Regions from separate parts of the Vibrio sp. A37 genome, predicted to be linked through region 1. Evidence: predicted binding sites of a transcription regulator. Region 1 holds the regulator's gene; the other holds the start of a gene.
The links. The regulator PurR, encoded in region 1, represses purine synthesis genes. The targets are predictions, from matches to a motif close to TNANGNAAACGTTTNCNTNA.
Positions count from the first base shown of each region.

Region 2: the regulator PurR is predicted to act here: its motif matches at 3,398-3,417, upstream of purL (phosphoribosylformylglycinamidine synthase).

Region 1 covers NZ_JBLNLI010000009.1:105,587-111,686, forward strand. The annotation lists gene glgA (glycogen synthase GlgA) at 1-16, shown strand, start outside; gene ACM2FC_RS15995 (DUF7577 domain-containing protein) at 97-414, opposite strand; gene ACM2FC_RS16000 (TVP38/TMEM64 family protein) at 414-1,106, opposite strand; gene ACM2FC_RS16005 (TfoX/Sxy family DNA transformation protein) at 1,252-1,842, opposite strand; cyclic di-GMP riboswitch class I at 1,962-2,046, opposite strand; gene purR (HTH-type transcriptional repressor PurR) at 2,226-3,233, opposite strand; gene torD (molecular chaperone TorD) at 3,491-4,159, opposite strand; gene elyC (envelope biogenesis factor ElyC) at 4,315-5,118, opposite strand; gene cmoM (tRNA uridine 5-oxyacetic acid(34) methyltransferase CmoM) at 5,233-6,018, shown strand; gene mukF (chromosome partition protein MukF) at 6,027-6,100, shown strand, end outside.
Region 2 covers NZ_JBLNLI010000006.1:72,289-78,388, reverse strand. The annotation lists gene ACM2FC_RS12235 (hypothetical protein) at 1-262, shown strand, start outside; gene ACM2FC_RS12230 (type IV pilus modification PilV family protein) at 278-691, shown strand; gene tadA (tRNA adenosine(34) deaminase TadA) at 755-1,252, shown strand; gene ACM2FC_RS12220 (hypothetical protein) at 1,307-1,438, opposite strand; gene ACM2FC_RS12215 (hypothetical protein) at 1,535-1,687, shown strand; gene mltF (membrane-bound lytic murein transglycosylase MltF) at 1,679-3,226, opposite strand; gene purL (phosphoribosylformylglycinamidine synthase) at 3,559-6,100, shown strand, end outside.

The DNA.
Region 1 (6,100 bases):
ATATCTTAGTGCATAGCAGATAGCAGATAGCAGATAGCAGATAGCAGATAGCAGGATGCAATTTATTAAGGCGCTTTTTGGCGCCTTTTTCTACATCTAGACTTCAATTGACTGCCCGCAATTCCAGCAAATAGCAAACTGTCCTTCGTTTTGCTCGTCACAGTGAGGGCATTTCCAATCCACTACATTACCTTGGGTTAGTCTAGATTGGTACTCTTTGATAATACTCGTGGCTTTGTCTTGGTGAAAAGGGTTGAGCAACCAGACATATGGCTCAGTATCTTCACCAAAAGGTAATTCACCTTGCAAGCCAAATAAACTTTCCCCTCTGACTTCACAGTCGACTCGCTCAGACTTTAAAAGCTCACAAACAAGGTGAGCTTCCGTAGGGTTTTTTGCCGTATAGAGCTTCATTAAGCACTGCCATTTTGTGTATTTGGTCCTAATTTAATTTTGGTCATGATCCACTTGGCTATAAACGGGAACAAGCCCAGTAACGCAAATGAACCAAGCACGATAGGAGATACTATGCCAGAAAGGCTATCGATTTGAGATAGCTGAGTCCCCGCATTTAGATATACCGCCGTGCCTGGTAGCATTCCAAGTTGACTGACTAGATAGAAGCGTAGAGTGCTTATAGGTGTTAATCCCATTAATAAATTAATAAGAAAGAAAGGGAATACAGGGATAAGTCTTAGAGAGAATAGGTAGAACGATCCATCTCTTTCAACGCCTTTGTTAATTGCGGATAACTTTTCACCAAACTTGCTTTGTACCCAATCACGAAGGAGATAGCGACTGCTTAGAAACGCCAGTGTTGCTCCAATAGTACTGGCAAAAGAGACCAAAATTAAGCTGTTCCAAAAGCCAAACAGGGCTGCCGCTAAAAGAGTAACGACTGCTGCGCCAGGAATAGAAAAAGCTGTGATAGCAACGTAAGCGAGGAAGTAAATCACTACGGCCGTAACAAAGTTATCGGAAATATATTGGTTAAGTAACTCTTGTTGAGCTTTTGCATTTTCTATGGTTAAGTACTGACCAAAATTGATACCAAGAAAAATAATCAGCAGGACTAAGATTGTTCCGATGATGAGCTTTTTATTCATTTGATTCTCCAGCAGCTACATAACTCTGTCTTTAAGAAGACAATTTGGCATTATCTGAGTATATAGACAGGAGCATAAAAAAATAAATTTCACCCATGTACAAAAAAACCGACATAAAGTCGGCTTTTTTATACTGAAGCTGAGGTTAAATTAACCGGCTTTGTAACTCTTCTTTCCTAGCTTGAGGAATGACGGACCAGTGCTTGCCTTGAATCGCTCCCTCTAAAGCCCACAGAAGCTCTAAACTCACATCAGTTGAATGAGTTTGTTTGATAGCTTTAAAAGCTTCAACAGAGCCTTTTTGCTCAAGTGCTTCCACAGATTCTATTCCTGCTCTTTTCAGCATTCTTTCGGTTGCTAGCCGAAGGTTAGGTAAGTCTTTTAACCTTGTCGGTTTGCCAACCGATTGAGAGACTTTCTCCTTCTGAGCAGAAAACCAAGCTTCTTTGGCACATTCAAAAGTTTGCTGTGGGTCTTTGTCCCAGTTATCCGGAAGAGCGAAGTACTTAGTGACTACAGGTAGCCCCTTTTTAGTGTATACGTAGGGTTCATATCCACGTGTTTTAAAGCTTTTCAATGCTTTATCATCAGCACGTATATGAAGTTTATCATTGGCGATAAGAGCGAACATTGTGTCATCAACAAATATTCCATAGCCACCGAACATAGAGCGAGATTTGATTCGTCCTAATGGCTCAAAGAGCTTCATTGAATCTTTTAAAATTGGTTTATCCATATCAACTAATCCCGAGCTTAGAGGATACGCACACGAAGGCATGCGATGAGTTTGAGACGTAGATGAACTACTATGCAGAAAGGTTGAATAAAAACTTTGGTTTATATTGCATAACGATCATCGGTAACCCCGCTACCTATTCTAAAAAGACTTAGGCCGGAAGCTTTGCGTCCCACTCTCTCAAGTGGTTTGCCTTGTGCGTATCATTATTAAGTCATTTAATAATAATTCAGATTTTGCGGAAAGGTTCACTTTTCTTGATATGAAACGTGATCTTGCTTCAGAGGGTGATTGTAAATAAATGCGAATGGATTTTAGGTTAAAATATGCGCTGAATTAAAATTCAGCGCATAAATACGATACATTCTGCCTATATATTTGGCTTATTTTCTGATATCTCTAACAGTATCGCGCTCGACTATCTCAGGTTGCATCTCGAACACGCGTTTTTCGTGTTTTTTATCTTTGATTCGTTCTAAAAGTATTTCGAACGCGTTTTTACCGACACGACGTTTAGGTTGGTGGATGGTTGTGAGTGGCGGAGAAAAGTATTCAGCTAGCTCAATATTGTCGTAGCCAATCACAGATATATCATCAGGAATGCGTATACCTTTTTGCTGAAGTCGGCTCATTAATCCCAGAGCCATGGTGTCATTGAAACAAAATACCGCCGTTGGCTTTTTGTCCATGACTGCAATCTTGTCTGCGGCAAGAACAGCGGTATCACACTCAAAGTTACCTTCTAAAATCCAATCATTGTTTACTGGGATATTTTCTTCGTTTAGAGCTCTGGTATAACCTCGGATGCGTTCTTGGCAGGCGGCCTTTTCTAGTTGGCCACTCAAGCAAGCGATATCTCTGTGACCTCTGTCCAACAGGTAGCGGGTAGCTAAATAGCCACCTTCTTCAGAATTATCGATAATTTTATCTGCTTGAGAACTTTCAGGTCCCCAGTCCATAATCACTTTAGGGATATCGGGGTGGCTATCAAGCATTTCCAACAGCTCTTCGGTGAGATCTGAGCACATAACCAGCATGCCATCGACTCGCTTTTCCGCAAGCATACGTATGTAATCTTTCTGCTTTTCGTAGATCCCGCCAGTGTTACATAAAATCAGAGTATACCCTTGTCGGTAACAATAGCTTTCGACACCATCAATGACTTCAGAAAAAAACAAATTAGTAGATTGAGTAACCAGCATACCAATTGTCCGGGTAGTGTTGCACTTTAGGCTCCGTGCTACAGCACTAGGAGCGTAGTTTAGTTCCTTGACCGCTTGCATCACTTTTTCTTGGGTCGCTTCGGCAACAAAACGAGTCTTATTGATAACGTGTGAAACGGTTGTCGTCGATACACCGGCTAAGCGTGCAACATCTTTAATGGTGGCCATAACGTGCTGTCCTGTTAGTTACTACCTACCTCAGCTCCAGAAGTAGGCAGAAAATTTAGTTGTAAAATGTTCTAAATAAGGCCTGCCTAACTCACTTTTTCAGAAAGTTTGGCAGGCCCTACTAGGGTGTGTTGACCTTTCGAGGTTAAATTTTGTTCAATTTTAAGGCTTTTAATCGATTGCGTTGTTATTTTGTAGTGATTTAGCGCTATTGGGCGAACAAAAACCTACCTTACTAACATAATGTGGTTATTTTGTCACGAATTTCGCCCTACAGTGTCGGGTGAAGCAAGGTATTCGCAGTCTAATTCTAGAAAAGAAACTAACAGGCGAGTAAACGCTGCATAAAAGCCAAAATTGTCTTTTGCGTTTACTTGCTCTCGAAAATCATACATCCAAGAGAGTAGATAGCTGCGGATAAAGGTTTCTTGTTCTTTTAAAGCATTTTCAAGGTGTGGGAGCTGCTCGAGTTCATTTGATCGGATAATGAGGTTTCCTAAAAAGTCCAATATGTTAGAAATATGATCGGCGGGCTCATTTTGAATTTGGTCGAGAGTAATATTGTGCGATTGCATTATCTTGACGATTTCCTGTGCGGAAATCTTGTTCGCAGGATTGGCCATATTACGATAACTTGAAGCGCAGGCAGAAATTGCGCGTTTGTCTGAACTTAAAAAAAGATCATCAAAATCTGACGATAGCTGAATTTGTGGGTCATCCATTAGAACTATTTTGTCGATGCAGTGCAACAGGTCATCACTGGGCTCAGTAAGGACTGGGACATCACCTAACCCTTCAATAAATGTTCTGATCTGTGAGCTTCGATATTGCTCTAACTCTGCGTCAGATAGTTCTTTAATGAATATGCTCGAAATCCACCAATATATTTCTGCGCGTTTATCGTTAAATGCTTTTAAGTCGATCATGCTTGCGTAAATGTTCCGTTCATGCTTTTAGTGTAATCAATAAATGGGAATCTGCTCGCAAATTGATGTATTCTTATGTGTGCGGTGAGGGGAAATACAGTTGTTCGACAATAAAGGAGAAGCGTTGAGCCCACTCTAAAAGCAGGCTCACGAGATTATTGTTCTTGAGTATTCTGGTTGGAAGAGCCAGCAAGATCTTTAGAAACCCAGTCACGCATTGATTGCCAAATTAAACCTAGGCGTTCATGCCAATAGATTTCAGTTTGTTCAAGGTACTTGGCCTTTGGCGTATATTTATCCCAAGGTTGAGAGATATTTTTATGTGCTAGGAAGTTGGTTGGAGCTGGGAGAGGATTCAATCCCACGGAATGAAATTCGTTTAGAGCCCTTGTCATATGACTTGCGGAAGTGACTAACACTAGCCGCTTCTGTTTGACGAAAGCCGCGGCTTGACGTGCTTCTTCCCAAGTGTCCTGAGCCGTTTCAAGCAAGATGATATCGGATTTTGGAACACCCAACGCAAGCGCCACTTTTGCCATCATTCGAGCGTTGCTTACTTCTGAACCGGCCGCATAACCGGACAAAATCAATTTTGAACCAGGATACATACGCATGATGCGTATACCTTCTGCAAGACGCATTAGTCCAGTTCTACTTAGTTCCGAAGTGGGTGGGATTTGATCATCAACTACGTGACCGCTCCCTAGTACCATGACATAGTCAACAGATTCGTCGACAGGGAAAAAAGCCCCATGTTGTCTTTCTAATGGCATTAAAAGGCGGCTTGAAACAGGTTGGAAAGAAATTAAAAAGATACCTGTTAGGGAAAATAAAACAATTAAGCAACCAGTTTTACGTCTGGTAGTAAACATAATTAGCATTAGGCCTAAAAAGCCAAGAATTAGCATGGCAGGCAAAGGCATTAGCATTGAAGAAATTAATTTTTTCAGCACAAACATTCTCAAATAGTCCGAAAAATCATCAGTTGATTACAAAAAAGAAATAAACCTTCTTTATTCCTACCGTTCATATGACAGAATAGCAGCACGATTAGCTATCATAACGTACCGACTGTGACTCAAGACCGCAATTTCGACGATATTGCCCACAAATTTGCAAAAAATATATACGGATCAGATAAAGGAGAGATCCGTCAACACATTGTTTGGCAAGATCTTCTCAGTATTTTAGATGTATTGGAAGCCCCAAAAAAATCTCTGCATGTGCTTGATGCAGGGGGAGGGCTGGCGCAGATGTCGCAAAAGCTTGCTAAACTCGGACACGAGATTACACTATGCGATCTATCATCTGAGATGTTGCAGTTGGCAAAAAAAGATATTGAAAAGTGTGGGCTCCTAGATTCCTACCGCTTTGTCCATGCTCCGGTTCAATCCATTTCAGAGCACCTAGAACAACCTGTCGATTTACTGATGTTTCATGCCGTCATGGAGTGGCTTGCAGAGCCAAAGTCTGCACTGAGCACAGTTTTACAACAAGTCAGGCCAGGTGGGGTCGCTTCTGTTATGTTCTATAACCATCATGGATTAATATATAAAAATGTCACCTGTGGAAACATTCCTCACATATTAGAGGGAATGCCTCATAGAAAGAGATTTAAGCTGCAACCACAGAAAGGACTCTTACCAGAAGACGTCTATCAATGGATAGAGGAACAAGGATTCGAGATTTGTGGCAAATCAGGGATTCGCTGTTTTAGCGATTACATAGGGAATATGGAATACATGGGTGACTATCAATTCGAAGACGTACTAGCGCTCGAACAACAATTGTGTAGAAAAGAGCCCTACTTATCCTTGGGCCGATACATACATGTATGGGCTAGGAAGAAAGAACAATAGGAATAAGGATGAGCGAAGAGACTCAGCACGTTGCCGAGCAGCCGATTGAAGAACTTGTCGGCTGGATACAGCAGCATGATTT
Region 2 (6,100 bases), on a different contig from region 1:
AGAAGGTGGCCTCGAATGTATATTTGCTTATATTCATCAACATGAGAGTACATTTGAAGCAGTAACCTTTTGCAACCAGCTTGGAAGATCAATCCAAGTCGTAGAATTAAGTGAGAACCTTTACAGACTAGAATCAGGTAATGAATATGTTTTGCTAACACGTAATGTCATTATTTCTATTGCTGAACCAGAAGGTGAGGACAGCGACTCTACAAACGACTTTCAAGTCAAATGGCAGCAAGGGTCTTGGTATGAACACTGACGTTAAGGGCAGTGGATGAACCAAAAGCACAAAGGGTTCTCTTTTCTTGAGGTCTTGATCGCACTTTTGGTCGTAAGCTTTGCGACGTTATCTCTCACTAAACTACAGGTTTATGTGGAGAAAAGTGCTGAGTTTGCCAGTGACAGTATTGCGGCGCTGCAACTAGTAGAAACTAAACTAGAATGGTTTAGAACTCGGGGAGCTTCTCAACAGCATTCGTTGATAACAGTTGCCAGTTTTAGTCAAGATATCGTTTCTGGTGCAGAGCAAGTGGATGACAAGTTTTTTCGGAGTTGGGTTATCAAAGACATAGGTTTATCTGGCACATTAAAAAGCGTTATCGTAGAAGTGGTGTGGGTTGATAGGTTTGGTCAGCAGCAGCGAGTCACTTTACAGACACTCATATCAGAATTCAGCGAGTTTGATTGATCGGTATGTTAGGATAGGCCATTCAATTTGTAGGCACAACATTACCAAAATGAGAGGGTTAGTTTGCAGCATTCTTTTTCTGAACTAGACAAACAGTTTATGCAGCGAGCACTTGAATTGGCTAAAAGTGCTGAAGTCGAAGGGGAAGTACCAGTCGGTGCCGTGTTAGTAAAAGATGGAGAGATTATCTCCGAAGGCTGGAATCGTTCTATTACTTGTCATGACGCGACAGCCCATGCAGAGATACAAACGCTGCGCAAAGCGGGAGAAGTTCTGTCTAATTACCGCCTTATGGATACCACATTGTATGTGACTTTGGAGCCTTGCCCGATGTGTGCTGGTGCACTACTACATAGTCGCGTAAAGAGAATCGTTTTTGGGGCGTATGATCTTAAAGCTGGCGCAGCGGGGAGTGTATTGGATCTATTTGAAAGCCAAGCGGCTTACCACTATGCAGAAGTTGAAGGCGGGCTGATGGAGCAAGAGTGCCGGGAAATGCTGCAAACCTTTTTCAAACGCCGTCGCAAAGAGATCAAAGAGAAGAAAAAAACAAGGACTTGAAGGTAGTTAGGCAAACATCTGTTAAACAGATGCTTGCATTCTTTTTGACATCGCCTATGCAGCGACAAATTGTTTGTATGCTCGATTTCGCCAAATAACTTTTTTCTTGTTATTCGCTAACATGCGTTTGCGCCGATTGGCTGCGGCAGTTTGGCTGAGGCGTTTCGAGCGCAGTTTACGTTTCATAATACTACCTCGAATTACACAACAAATGTATTTTCATCTAGAGCGACGATGAAAATACAATGACTGTATATCTATTGAATGTTACCAACGTATGACATGCAGAAGGAGATTCCGCTTAAACGTGATGTTGCGGTAATTTTAACCAGTTTTATGTGTGAAGTGAAGCTATTTATTTGTATGGACAAGTTACTTCGAAATATTCGTCCTTATGGTATTGCTATGGTATTGCTTCTATTCTCTTCACTCTGAATTTTGCTCTTTTAGCTTGTTTGGATACTGGCTTTCTGGTGTTGCGATATCTTGTGCTTGAGAGACAGTAGCTCCTGGTACTTTAATCACTTCCAAATCATCAACATTGGCGTCAGACGGTGAAGCGGTTGTATAGCTTTGATCGACGTGGCCTATGATGCTTTGATAGTAACGGCGAATATTCTCTACATAATCTCTAGCCTCATCCCCACGAGCATAGCCATATCGTGTTTTGCTGTAATACTTTTTTTGTTTGAGCAATGGAAGGCGATCTTTGACATCGCCCCAAGCGTCAGGATTACCGCCTTGCTGCTTAGTCAATCGGCGCGCATCCATCATATGACCAAAGCCCATATTGTATGAGGCAAGGGCAAACCATATTTTTTCATGGTCATTAATGCTATCTGGCACTCGCTGTACCATTCGGCGTAGGTATTCGACACCGCCTCGGACAGACTCCTCTGGATTGAGACGATTTTCCACACCAACACTTTTTGCAGTGGGCAAAGTGAGCATCATCATGCCACGGACACCAGTAGGAGAAACTGCTCTCGGGTTCCAATGAGACTCTTGGTACGCAATTGCTGCAATGAGTCTCCAGTCAAAGTTACCTGCGAATTCTTTGAAGGTTGGTTCCCACTTGGGCAACTTTCCGTCAAGGGCGCGGATAAAAGCACGAGTATCTACATAATCAAACGTGTTGATATGACCAATGTACTTTTCTTCTAACGTTGCAAGCTCGCCTGACTGCTTAAGGTTGCCAAAAAACTCAATCATTAACCCATAAAGGCTTTCATCATCTGAGCGCCCTAAATACCAAGAGATAGGTTGGTCTTCGGTTAGCTCAAATGCGGAAGCTAGGTTAGGATAAACTCGTTGTGACATCGAAAGCTCAACAGAATCTGCGACAGTGAAATCAATTTTTCCTTCCGAGACTTGTTTAAGTAGCTCGTTCACATCGGCTTGTTTTTCTGCTTTAAATTGCAGTTTCGGATTGTCTTTTTGCAGATCAGTGAGTGTGCTATTGAAGTGAGAATCTCCCACGACTTCAAAGACTGGCTTACCATCATTTTTCTTTATTAAATCAGCTTGCTTAGAGATAAGGTCTTTGAGGTTTCTTGGTTTCCAACTTCCGGTCTTATAGACAAGCTGCTGGCTGACATAATAATACGCAGGGCCGGCTCGAAACTGTTGCAGCCGCTCCTCAGATGGACTGATACCAGCAGCAATAATATCGATGTCGCCGTGCTTTAGGGCAGGGTAGAGTGTCGAAACTCGATAGGCGGGTTTCATTTCCAATTTAACACCGAGCTCGTCGGCAAACTTGCGTGCTAGGTCGTAATCTACCCCTGCCGGACCATCGGGACCAATATAGTATGAGATCTGGTTATTCAGTGTGCCGACACGTAATACTCCACGCTCTCGAATTTGGTCGAGTTCGCTTTTAGGCTTAGACTCAATTTGGCATCCTGTTAAAAGGAATGAAATGACAGCGATGGTGAGTGCGTTTCTCACGTGGTGAAAACAAAACTTATACATTAAAAAAATTTCTCATACTTCCTTGCTTGGATCTAAGTAACCTCTGCCAAACCTTCACTTAATTAGCTTTATATCAAAGTGATAGGTAATGGCAAAGTTTATTCCTTGGCTAAATTTATATTTTTCTATGCCTGTTATCTATAAACAGCCGTTAAACTGTGACGAAAAAAATGACGCAAACGGTTGCTTTAAGTGTTACATCACTAAACTAAATCCTTTATAATGCGCTCGAAATCCATAGGCTGTATTGGCATAGGTTTAATGACGACAACTTTAACTCATTGAATTTATACCAATATCTCCTTAATCAACTGCATAAGAGACCTAAGCACATGAGAATTTTGCGTGGCTCCCCAGCTCTTTCAGAGTTTCGTGTTAACAAACTACTAGAACTTTGTCGTGAACAACAACTGCCAGTCACTGGTATATACGCAGAGTTTATGCACTTTGCTGATCTAAATGCAGACCTCGACAACACAGAGATCGAAAGATTAGAAAAGCTGTTAACGTATGGCCCAACGATTGAAGAGCACAAACCAGAAGGCCTTTTGCTTCTTGTTACTCCTCGTCCTGGCACAATTTCTCCTTGGTCTTCTAAGTCCACAGACATTGCTCACAATTGTGGCTTAACTAAAGTTAAACGACTAGAGCGCGGTACTGCTTATTACATAGAGTCTTCAACTGAATTATCAGAAGAGCAAGTAACTGCAGTTAAATCTCTGATCCATGATCGCATGATGGAGTCAATTGTTAACGATTTTGAATCAGCGCAAGCTTTATTCACAGTTGCAGAGCCTGCTCCTGTTGCTGATGTAGACATTCTTGCTGGTGGCCGCAGCGCACTTGAAGAAGCGAACGTTTCCCTAGGCTTAGCGTTAGCAGAAGATGAAATTGATTATTTAGTAGAAAACTTCACTAAGCTTGGTCGTAACCCGAACGACATCGAGCTAATGATGTTTGCTCAAGCGAACTCAGAGCACTGTCGCCACAAAATCTTCAATGCGGATTGGACAATCGACGGCGTTAAGCAAGACAAGTCTCTGTTCAAGATGATAAAGAACACTTACGAGACAACGCCTGATCATGTACTTTCTGCTTATAAAGATAACGCAGCGGTAATGACGGGTTCTAACGTAGGTCGTTTCTTCCCAGACCCAGAATCGCGTCAATATAACTACCACCAAGAAGATGCGCACATCTTGATGAAGGTTGAAACGCACAACCACCCAACCGCAATTTCTCCTTGGCCGGGCGCTTCAACAGGTTCTGGTGGTGAAATCCGTGACGAAGGCGCAACAGGTATTGGTGGCAAGCCAAAAGCAGGCCTTGTTGGTTTCACCACATCAAACCTTCGCATTCCAAACTACGTGCAACCATGGGAAACCGATTTTGGTAAGCCAGGTCGTATTGTAAATGCATTGGATATCATGCTTGAAGGCCCTCTAGGTGGCGCGGCATTTAACAACGAGTTTGGTCGTCCAAACCTTTTAGGTTATTTCCGTACCTACGAAGAAAAAGTCACCTCTCATGCAGGTGAAGAGGTACGTGGTTATCACAAACCAATCATGATTGCTGGCGGTATGGGTAACATCCGTGACGAGCACGTTCAGAAGAAAGAGATCCCAGTAGGCGCTAAGCTAATCGTGCTTGGCGGTCCTGCAATGAACATCGGTCTTGGTGGTGGTGCTGCTTCTTCTATGGCATCGGGCCAATCAGCTGAAGATTTAGACTTTGCTTCTGTACAGCGTGAGAACCCAGAGATGGAACGTCGTTGTCAGGAAGTGATCGACCGTTGTTGGCAATTAGGTGACGACAACCCAATCGCATTTATCCACGATGTGGGCGCTGGTGGTATCTCTAACGCGCTGCCTGAGCTAGTCGATGATGGCGAGCGTGGCGGTAAATTCCAGCTACGTGACGTGCCAAACGATGAGCCGGGCATGAGCCCACTAGAAATCTGGTGTAACGAATCTCAAGAACGTTATGTAATGGCGGTTGCTCCAGAAAACATGGAACAATTCGATGCGATTTGTAAGCGTGAACGTGCGCCATATGCGGTAGTTGGTGAAGCGACTGAAGAGCGTCACTTGACTCTAGAAGATTCGCACTTCGACAACACGCCAATCGATATGCCAATGGATATCTTGCTTGGCAAGCCACCTAAGATGAGCCGCGAAGCGGAAACATTGAAAGTAGAAAGCCCAGAGATTGAACGTTCTGGCATTGAAATCAATGAAGCGGCTGATCGCGTTCTTCGCCTGCCAACCGTCGCAGAAAAAACATTCCTAATCACGATTGGTGACCGTTCAGTAACCGGTTTGGTTGCTCGTGACCAAATGGTTGGCCCTTGGCAGGTGCCAGTAGCAAACTGTGCAGTGACAGCAGCAAGTTACGATACGTATCACGGTGAAGCGATGTCTATGGGTGAGCGCACCCCAGTTGCTCTACTAGACTTTGGTGCTTCTGCTCGTTTAGCTGTTGGTGAATCACTGACCAACATTGCGGCAACTGATATTGGTGATATTAAACACATCAAACTGTCAGCAAACTGGATGTCTCCAGCTGGTCACCCGGGCGAAGATGCTGGCCTTTACGAAGCGGTTAAAGCCGTGGGTGAAGAGTTATGCCCTGCACTTGGCCTGACGATTCCAGTTGGTAAAGACTCAATGTCGATGAAGACCAAGTGGGAAGATAACGGTGAAAGTAAAGAAGTGACTTCACCACTTTCTCTTGTTATTACAGCTTTCGGTCGTGTTGAAGACGTACGTAAGACAGTGACGCCTCAGTTACGCACAGACAAAGGTGAAACAAGCCTTGTTCTTATCGACCTAGGGAATGGTAAAAACCGCCTAGGCGCGACAGCATTAGCGCAAG